DNA from 2 places in the Streptomyces sp. NPDC001848 genome. Region 2 is predicted to be linked to the other one. Evidence: riboswitches for the same ligand, from Rfam matches in the RefSeq annotation. Region 2 holds a riboswitch; the other holds the start of a gene.
What was found. A riboswitch is a leader RNA that binds a small molecule or an ion and turns the genes downstream of it on or off. The one in region 2 is predicted to bind cyclic di-AMP.

Region 1 (4,482 bases), on a different contig from region 2:
GCGCCCCGAAGCTCGGCGCGGGCTATGTGTCCTCGGTGCCGGGCCTGTACTTCACGGGCCTGCCGGCGGCGGCCTCGTACGGCCCGGTGATGCGGTTCGTCTGTGGCACGGAGTTCGCGTCGCCCCGCCTGGCGAAGCACCTGGCGGCGGCCCACGGCTGACACCGGCCGGCCACCGGACCACCGTCCCGTGGCCCTTCCGCCGGGAAGGGCCACGGGGGCCACGGGGGCCGCGGAGTGTTCAACCGGCGCCCCTGGCCGGTTCACAGTGGGTAGGTGGAGGTCGGCCGGTTCACGGTGGGTGTGCCGGACGTCGGCTGGTCGGCGGTGAGTCGCGGGGGTGTTCCATCCGTATTCTCTGATCATGGCCGCACCCCTCGCATATTCACTCATCGCCACTGACCTGGACGGGACGCTGCTGCGCGGTGACGACACGCTCTCCGACCGGTCGAGGGCCGCGCTGGCGCGGGCCGCCGCGGCCGGCGCGCAGCACCTCGTGGTGACGGGGCGACCGGCGCCCAGGGTGCGGCCGCTGCTCGACGACCTCGGCGGCAGGGGGCTCGCGGTGTGCGGACAGGGCGCGCAGGTGTACGACGCCGGCGCGGACCGGTTGCTGTTTTCCGTCACCCTGGACCGGGAGTTGGCCGAGACCGCGCTCGGCAAGATCGAGGCCGAGGTGGGGCAGGTGTACGCGGCGGTCGACCAGGACGGCGTGGACGGGCTCACGCTCATCGAGCCCGGCTACCGGATGCCGCATCCCACGCTGCCCGCGGTGCGGGTCCAGCGGCGCGACGACCTGTGGTGCGCGCCCATCAGCAAGGTGCTGCTGCGCCATCACGCCCTCAGCGACGACGAGTTGGCGACGGCGGCGCGCAGCGCGGTGGGTTCGCTGGCGTCGGTCACCATGTCCGGGCCCGGCACCGTCGAACTCCAGCCGTGCGGCGTCACCAAGGCGACGGGGCTCGCGCTCGCCGCCGAGTATCTGGGCCTGGGGCCGTCCCGGACCATCGCGTTCGGTGACATGCCGAACGACATCCCGATGTTCGAGTGGGCCGCGTACGGCGTCGCCATGGCCAACGCCCACCCCGAACTCAAGGCGATGGCCGACGAGATCACGAAGTCGAACGAGGACGACGGCATCGCCGTCGTCCTCGAACGACTCTTCGGGGACCGCCGGACCTCGGTCTGAGCCTCGGTCCGCGCGGTGGACAGCGTCAGTACGCGCTGTGGACGTTGTCGATGGAGCCGTACCGGTGGGCGGCGTAGTTGCACGCGGCCGTGATGTTCGCCACCGGGTCGTAGATGTTCCACGACGTGCCCGGCACGTGGTACGCGCGGAAGGTCGGGGCGATGACCTGGAGGAGGCCCTTGGACGGGATGCCCATCCGGGCGTTGGAGTCCCACAGGTTGATGGCGGACGGGTTGCCCGACGACTCACGCATCACGTTGCGGTAGATGCCGTAGTAGGAGCCGGGAATCCCGTGCTGCCGCATGACCACCAGCGACTGGCGGATCCAGCCGTCGAGGTTGGTGGCGCGCGTGGTCAGGGTGTTCGCGGTCACGGCCTTGGTCGCCGCGGACGTGGGGGTCGCGGCGGAAGCGCTGGTCGCACCCATGAGCGGGAGGGCGAGAACGGCGGCACCCGTCCCCGCGGCAGCGAGGGCACGGGTGAGGCGCGCGGCCTTGGAGCGGCGGTCCCGACGGCGTGCGGGCAGGGCGAAAGCGGGCATGTCGTTTAGTCCTCTCCAACGCCTGCGAGGTGAGCTGTCGGGTTCGGGCGGGGAGGTGCCCGGCCGTGTCCTCGGTGCCGAGGAATCGGCTTCACCCCAAGCCGTTCCGGTGCTGTGTCCGGTCCGGCGACTTACCTGGGTCCCCCGCTCCTGCCGTTATGGGTCGATGGGCTCGCGAGCGGCGGCAGGATTCGGCGATCCGCTCGGATCGATTGGGAAGGTATGCGAGAGCACATGTCGGGAACAAGCCAGGAAGTCACATTCCAAGGTAAATGACCTTGAAATGCGGGAATAAGGGGTGTGATCCAAATTGTTGAACGAGGTTCAACTTGGCATAAGCAAAGCGGAAGTTGAGACTCCGAATGCTTCGCCCTGTCCTGTCCGGGCGTGAGCTAATTCACTCGGGTGTCCCTTGATCGTCTCCCGTAATTCAGGACTCCAAGGCGGCAATTCGGGCAAAAGGTGCATCGATCGCTGTCGAGGGGTGATGTTTATGGGTGAAAATCTGCATAATTCGGACACTTCGTGCGTCCAGGGACCCGCCCTGGGTCGGAAGAGTGGTGACCGACGTCACCCGTCATGGCGTATCAGGTCTGTGCGCGTGCGTGTCCCGTGGTTCCGCGCGAGCCGGGCGAGCCGCGCGAGCCGCGCGAGCCGGGCGTCCTGGGCGAGCCGCGTGTGCGCCCGGCCGGGTGATGGCGTCCGGGCGGGACGGCCGGGACTCGCGTGGCCCCCGGGGCCGTCACGGGGGGCGACTTTCCGCCATGTCGCTCCAAACCCGCTCGTATCACCTGATCAAGAAGATCAAGAACATGCCGCTCCTGATCCGATACGGCCCGGCCCGGAACAGCGGGCACTCGTGGTGATCGAAACCTGACCGGATACGCTGACTTGAGTGATGGCGGCGACAGATCGACAAACTCAGTGAGCCGAGTCGACCGACAACGTCATCGACCACATGACCGACCTCGCTACCGACCGTGTGATCGTCAGCAGACGTCAGCAGACAGGAGACCTCACGTGACCGTCGTCGGGCCGTTCGGGCTGAGCGTGCGGGACCAGGCTCTGGAAGCCGATGTCCAGGCCGGATTGGCCGCTGTCGAGGAAGGGCTGCTCGACGCCACGAAGAGCGAGGTGCCCTTCATCACCGAGGCCGCGCAGCATCTCGTGCGCGCGGGCGGGAAGCGGTTCCGGCCGCTGCTCGTCATGCTCGCGGCACGGTTCGGTGACCCGTACGCACCGGGGGTCGTCCCCTCCGCCGTGGTCGTGGAGCTCACCCACCTCGCCACGCTGTACCACGACGACGTGATGGACGAGGCCGAGGTGCGGCGTGGGGTGGCCAGCGCGAACAGCCGCTGGGGCAACTCGGTGGCGGTCCTCACCGGCGACTTCCTGTTCGCCCGGGCGTCCCACATCCTGGCCGATCTCGGTCCCGAGGCCGTCCGTATCCAGGCGGAGGCCTTCGAGCGGCTCGTCACCGGCCAGATCCTGGAGACGGCGGGCCCGCGGGACGGCCGTGACCCGGTGGAGCACTACCTCGACGTCCTCGCCGGCAAGACGGGCTCCCTGGTGGCGGTGGCCTGCCGCTTCGGCGCGATGATGTCGGGCGCCGACGAGACGGTCGTGGACGTGCTGACGCAGTACGGCGAGCGTCTCGGCGTGGCGTTCCAGCTGGCCGACGACGTCCTGGACATCGCCTCCGACTCCCACGAGTCGGGCAAGACCCCGGGGACGGACCTGCGCGAGGGCATCGCCACCCTCCCGGTCCTGCGCCTGCGCGAGCGCGCGCAGCGGCACGGGCTGCCGGAGGACGTCGCCCTGTGCGAGCTGCTGGACTCCGACCTCACGGACGACGCCCGCCACGCCGACGCCCTCGCCCGCCTCCGGGTCCACCCGGCTCTCGAGCAGGCCCGCCGCGACGCGGTCCGCTACGCGGAGGACGCCCGCTCGGCCCTGGCCCCGCTGCCGGACTGCGGCGCGAAGGCGGCCCTGACGGACATGTGCGACGCGGTGGTGCACCGGGCGGGGTGACGCGCCGCCCAGGGCCCTGATCCCCCCGTCAGGCGTGAGGCAGGTCACAGTCCGTTCGGTGTTCCCTGACGACCCCTACGGGTGGGGTACCCCATCCCGCCCGTCGTGTCATACCCCAGAAGTACGCGGAGTTGGCCCCGCGGTCTGACGCTTCCCTCCCGACGATTTGGTCATATGGAGAGGACCACCTCACAGGAGTCCGGGGGAGAATGGCGGCGCAGGGGGGTGGGGCACATCCCTGCTCGAGCGAAGTCGAGAGCTCGGGGGGAGTGCACAGACAGCAGGCCGCCGCCGATCACGGAGGTAAGGCACACATGGCACCGTACGAATCCGACGACAGCACACCCGCCGGGGAGGCCGAGGACGTACGCGACGGGCGGCGCAGGGCCGCCCGGTACGTCGTCCCGGTCACGGTCGTGGGCGTGGCGGCGGCGACCATCGGGCTGGTCCCGGCGTTCGCCGGATCCGGGGACCCCGACCTGCCGAAGATCAGTGCGCAGCAGCTCATCGAGAAGATCGCCAAGTCGGACGTCCAGCAGATGTCCGGCACGGTGACCATCAGCACGGACCTGGGCCTGCCCAACCTGGGCGGCCTGGAGAACAGCCTGGCCTCGGGCGCGCTCTCCCGGGGCGCGCAGGGCAAGGGCGACTCGGCCGCCGACCCGAGCTCCAAGCTGCTGGAGCTGGCCTCCGGCACCCACACCGTGCGGGTCGCCGCCGAC
Region 2 (4,482 bases):
CCTTGGTCGCGATGACCACGTCGGAGCGGTTGCCGCGTGCCCTCATCCACTTGCCGATGATGGTCTCGGACTCGCCGCCCTTGTTGCCCGGCACCCAGGCCGAGTACGCGTCGGCGGTGTCGACGAAGTTGCCGCCGGCCTCCGTGTAGGCGTCGAGGACGGCGACGGACTGCGCCTCGTCGGCGGTCCAGCCGAAGACGTTGCCGCCGAGCGACAGCGGGAAGACCTCGAGATCGGACGAACCCAGCTTGCGAAGAGAAGTCATGCTCTGCATCAACGCCCCGGCCGGACCGGAGTCTTCCGGGAGGCCGGCAAAGATCTTGTGAACGGGCGTGCTTCCGCGGGGGTCAGGGGTTGAGGCCCTTGCTCTGCAGCCAGGCCATCGGGTCGATCGCGGCGCCGCCGTTCGGGTGCACCTCCAGGTGCAGGTGCGGCCCGGTGACGTTGCCGGTCGCGCCCACGCGGCCGATGACGTCGCCCGTACCGACCTTCTGCCCGACCGTGACGCTGATCGACGACTGGTGGCAGAACCACAGCTCGGTGCCGTCGTCGAGGGTGAGGATCGTGCGGTAGCCGTACGAACCGGCCCAGCCGGCCTCCGTGATCGTGCCGCTGTGGACGGCCTTGATGAGCGTGCCGGTGGGCGCGGCGAAGTCGAGACCGGTGTGGTAGCCGGAGGACCACATGGCACCGGCGTCACCGAAGCGGGAGGTCAGGGTGTAGGAGGAGGTCGGCAGCGTGAACTGCTTCGCGAGTTCGGCGAGCCGCGCGGCCTCCTCGGCCTTCTTCTTCTCGGCTGCGGCCTTGGCCTGCGCGTCGTCCTGCGCCTTGGCCGCCGCGGCGGCGGCCTTCTTCACGGCGGCGTCCTCGGCGGCCTGTGCCGCCGCCCGCGCGATCCGCTGCTGCTGGGACTCGGCCTGCTGCATGATCCGGGCGCGCAGCGCCTCGCCCGCGTCCTTCGAGCCGGTGGCGTCGGTCCGGCCCACGCTGCTCAGGGGCGTGGCCGAGCTCTTGGGGGCGCCGGAGTCGTCACCGATGAGGGCCTTGGCGGAGTCCGTGACGGAGGAGAGGTCCGGCAGGGATATGGACACCGGCGGCTTGCCGGACTGCGCGGTGGCCAGGCCGCCCGCGCCGACGGCGGCCATCACACCGACGCCGAGGACGGTGGAGCTGCGGGCGAGCCCGCCCCCGCGCTGCTTGGCGACGCGGTGCCGGCCGCGGACGGGACGGACGGAGTCCTCGGTGGGGTTCCACTCCTCCCAGGGGCCCTCGTCGGTGCCGGGCGCGATGTCGAGCGTCCGAGTGCCGTCAGGGGCGAACGAGGTGCTCTGGGCAGGCCGGTTGAACGCCACGTGGGCGCACTCCTTTCCTTCCGTCTCGCCTACCGGGTTAGCTGACGGGTTCGGAGCAGGAAGGTCTCCTACGCGCGTATAACCGGCCGTGCGACCACGGCGGTATCCGCTCGATTCACCCCAAGGTGGTGGTTCCCCGGCTCCCTCGCGGGATTCGGCAGGCGCGCACGGAGCCGCCTCTGGTGACGGCTGGGACGACCGCGCTGCGTTATCGAACGTTAATAGACGCGGGGCCTGGATTCCAAGCGGTTCGGACAGATCCGTTCACGCCGCTGGCCAGGACTTTTGCGACCCGAACAGGGGAAAAAGGGCGAGTCGCCCGCGCCTCATGAGCCTCACAGGTATTGACAGTATGTCAGTCGTTATGCGCTGAGGCATCACTCGCTCACTGTTCGTGCCCGCGCCCAGCGCGTCCGGGCCGACGCACGGCCAGCAGAGCCATGTCGTCCGTGCCGCGGCCGCCGGTGTGCCGGGCGACTTCCTGCGTGACGGTGCTCAACAGGGCGCCGGGTCCGGGGAAGACCCGTCCGGCGAGGCGGACGGCGGGGTCGTAGAACCGGCCGAACGCGTCCCGCGCCTCCGAGACCCCGTCGGTGTAGAAGAGCAGCGTCGCGCCGGGCGGGAAGTCCCACTCCTCCGCCCGCGCGGGCCAGAGGCCGAGGTCGCCCAGGCCGAGCGGCGGCGCGGGGTCGCGGGCCCCGAGCTCTCGCAGGGAGCCGTCCGGGAGCAGGAGCAGCGGGGCGGGGTGGCCGCGGTTGACGACGCGGACGACGCCGCAGCCGTGCGGGATCTCGGCGAGCACCGCGGTGGTGAACCCCTCGAACTCCTCGGGCCCCTCGCGCCCGCCGCGTTCGCGCGACAGCGCCCGCTCCAGGCGCTGGGCGACGGCCTCTAGCGACGCCTCCTGTTCGGCGGCCTCCCTGAAGGCGCCGATCACCACGGCCACGGCGGTCACGGCCCCCATGCCCTTGCCGCGTACGTCGCCGACGACGAGCCGCACCCCGTGCGGGGAGTCCTGGACGGTGTACAGGTCGCCGCCGATGAACGCGTCCGCCTGGGCGGCCTCGTAACGAGCCGCGATCTCCAGCCCACCGATCCGGGCGGCGGGCTCGGGCAGCACGGCGCGCTGCGCGGCCTCGGCGATCTGGCGGGCGGAGGCGAGGCGGGCGATGTTGCGGCGGACGAGGACGTTGATGAGGACGGCGAGGGCGGAGACGGTGACGACCGTGGCCACCTCGGTGACCTCGCCCGCCTGTCCGATCACACCGAGCCAGAGGTGGACCCCGAGGACCACCAGGACGGCGGTCAGGCTGGTGAGGACGGTGCCGCGCAACGAGAACAGGGGCGCGGCGACCAGGGGCGCGGCGGTGAAGAGGGGGCCGGCCGTGTACTGGGACGGGGCGAAGAGGTCGAAGCAGACCCCACCGGCGATGAGCAGCCAGGGCAGGGCCCGCAGGAAGGCCCGCGCGTACGAGATCCCCCGCTCCTCGGCCTCCGGTCCAGCCTCCGCTCCGGCCTCCGCCTCGGCCCCTGCGCACGGCGGCGCCGGAAGGTCCCGCACGCCGGGATCGGGGACCGGGGCGCCGGGCACTCCGGGGTCTCCGGGGTCTCCGGGGTCTCCGCGGTCTCCGCGGTCTCCGCGGTCTCCGCGGTCTCCGCGCTCTCCGCGCTCTCCGACGAGCCGGCTCGGCTCCCCGGCCCGCTGCTCACACGGCCCGTCGGGCCCGCGCCGCTCGGCCGGATCGTCCTGCTCCCATGACCACCGCTCGCCTGCTTGCTGCACCACCCGTCCAGGCTTCCCGGAAGGGCGGCGGGGGGCGACCGCTGTGGGCCGGGCGGAGTAGCCCCGGGGCTGACGGAGAGCCGGGGAAACACCGAGGGCCGGAGCCCTTTCGGACTCCGGCCCTCAGCCTTCAGTAGCGGGGACAGGATTTGAACCTGCGACCTCTGGGTTATGAGCCCAGCGAGCTACCGAGCTGCTCCACCCCGCGTCGGTGATTCCAGTGTACGCCATGCGCGCGACAGCCTGCGCACAGGTTTTACCCCGCCGGCGTTCCACCAGCGATTTCCAGCCCGGCGCGGAGCCGCACGACCCCGCGTACGGCCCCCTTCGAGGCCGTCAGGCACCGGCGGCCGGGGGCAGCAGATGGGCGTTCGGGGCCTTGGCGCGCTCCTCGTACTCCGGCAGCAGCACCACGTCCACGCCCGCGGCTGCCAGCACCGCGTTCCCGTCCGCGGACTCGACGAAGGTGTCCGGTTCCCGCCAGGCCGTCACCACCCGTCGTACCCCCGCCTCGATGATCAGCCGGGCACAGGGCGCGGGCCGGGACGCGCGGCGGGCACACGGTTCCAGGCTGCTGTACACCGTGGCGGAGGCCAGCCGCGGATCAGCCGGGTCCAGCTTCGCCAGCGCCGCCTCCTCCGCGTGCGCCACAGGGTCGCCGCCCTCCCGGGAGTGGCCCCGCGCCAGTTCGGTGCCGTCGGCCGCGACGACCACCGCGCCGACGCTGAAGGCGGTCTGTGACGGCGGGCACCGGTCCGCCAGCTCGCAGGCCACCTCCAGCCACCGCCGGTCCGCGGCCGAGGCGAGCGCGCCGGTGCCGGGCGCGGTGGGCACGTACCGCATCAGCACCACGTCCCCGACCGCGCGCGTCTCCACCAGCCGCATCCGCCCCGGCGGGTACACGCCGTGCCCGAACATCCGCGGGGCGTCCGGCTCCCCCACGAACAGCGGCGCCACCACGAGCTGCACCTCGTCCGCGAGCCCCTGCTGGAGCAGGCGCGTGTGCACGCTCCCGCCGCCCTCGACCATCAGCCGCCGTACGCCCTTCACGTCCCCGAGGTGGTCGAGCACGGCCCGCCAGTCCACGTCCGGCCCGAGCGCGACCACCTCCACGTCCGCCGGCAGCAGACCCCGCAGCCGCCGGGCGCCCTTGTCCGTCGTGTAGACGGTCTTCGCACCGCCCGTGTGCCAGAAGAGGGCCTCGGGATCGAGGTCCCCGGACGCGCTGACCGTGACCTTCAGCGGGTACTCCGGCAGCCCGGCGGCGAGCCGGGCCGCACGCCGCTCGGCCGAGTAGACCAGCAACCGGGGGTTGTCGGCGCGCAGCGTGCCCGCGCCGATGAGGAT

Region 1: another riboswitch for cyclic di-AMP. It lies ahead of ACFYZJ_RS25750 (transglycosylase SLT domain-containing protein); the one in region 2 lies ahead of ACFYZJ_RS36915 (M23 family metallopeptidase).

The regions. Positions count from the first base shown of each region.
Region 1 covers NZ_JBIATP010000012.1:290,896-295,377, reverse strand. Annotated here, with positions in the region: gene ACFYZJ_RS25760 (FAD-dependent oxidoreductase) at 1-161, shown strand, start outside; gene ACFYZJ_RS25755 (HAD family hydrolase) at 364-1,188, shown strand; gene ACFYZJ_RS25750 (transglycosylase SLT domain-containing protein) at 1,214-1,729, opposite strand; cyclic di-AMP (ydaO/yuaA leader) riboswitch at 1,734-1,936, opposite strand; gene ACFYZJ_RS25745 (polyprenyl synthetase family protein) at 2,750-3,760, shown strand; gene ACFYZJ_RS25740 (outer membrane lipoprotein carrier protein LolA) at 4,075-4,482, shown strand, end outside.
Region 2 covers NZ_JBIATP010000027.1:79,034-83,515, reverse strand. Annotated here, with positions in the region: gene ACFYZJ_RS36920 (aldo/keto reductase) at 1-265, opposite strand, end outside; gene ACFYZJ_RS36915 (M23 family metallopeptidase) at 348-1,352, opposite strand; cyclic di-AMP (ydaO/yuaA leader) riboswitch at 1,364-1,522, opposite strand; gene ACFYZJ_RS36910 (PP2C family protein-serine/threonine phosphatase) at 1,738-2,913, opposite strand; tRNA gene ACFYZJ_RS36905 (tRNA-Met) at 3,270-3,343, opposite strand; gene ACFYZJ_RS36900 (dihydrofolate reductase family protein) at 3,472-4,482, opposite strand, start outside.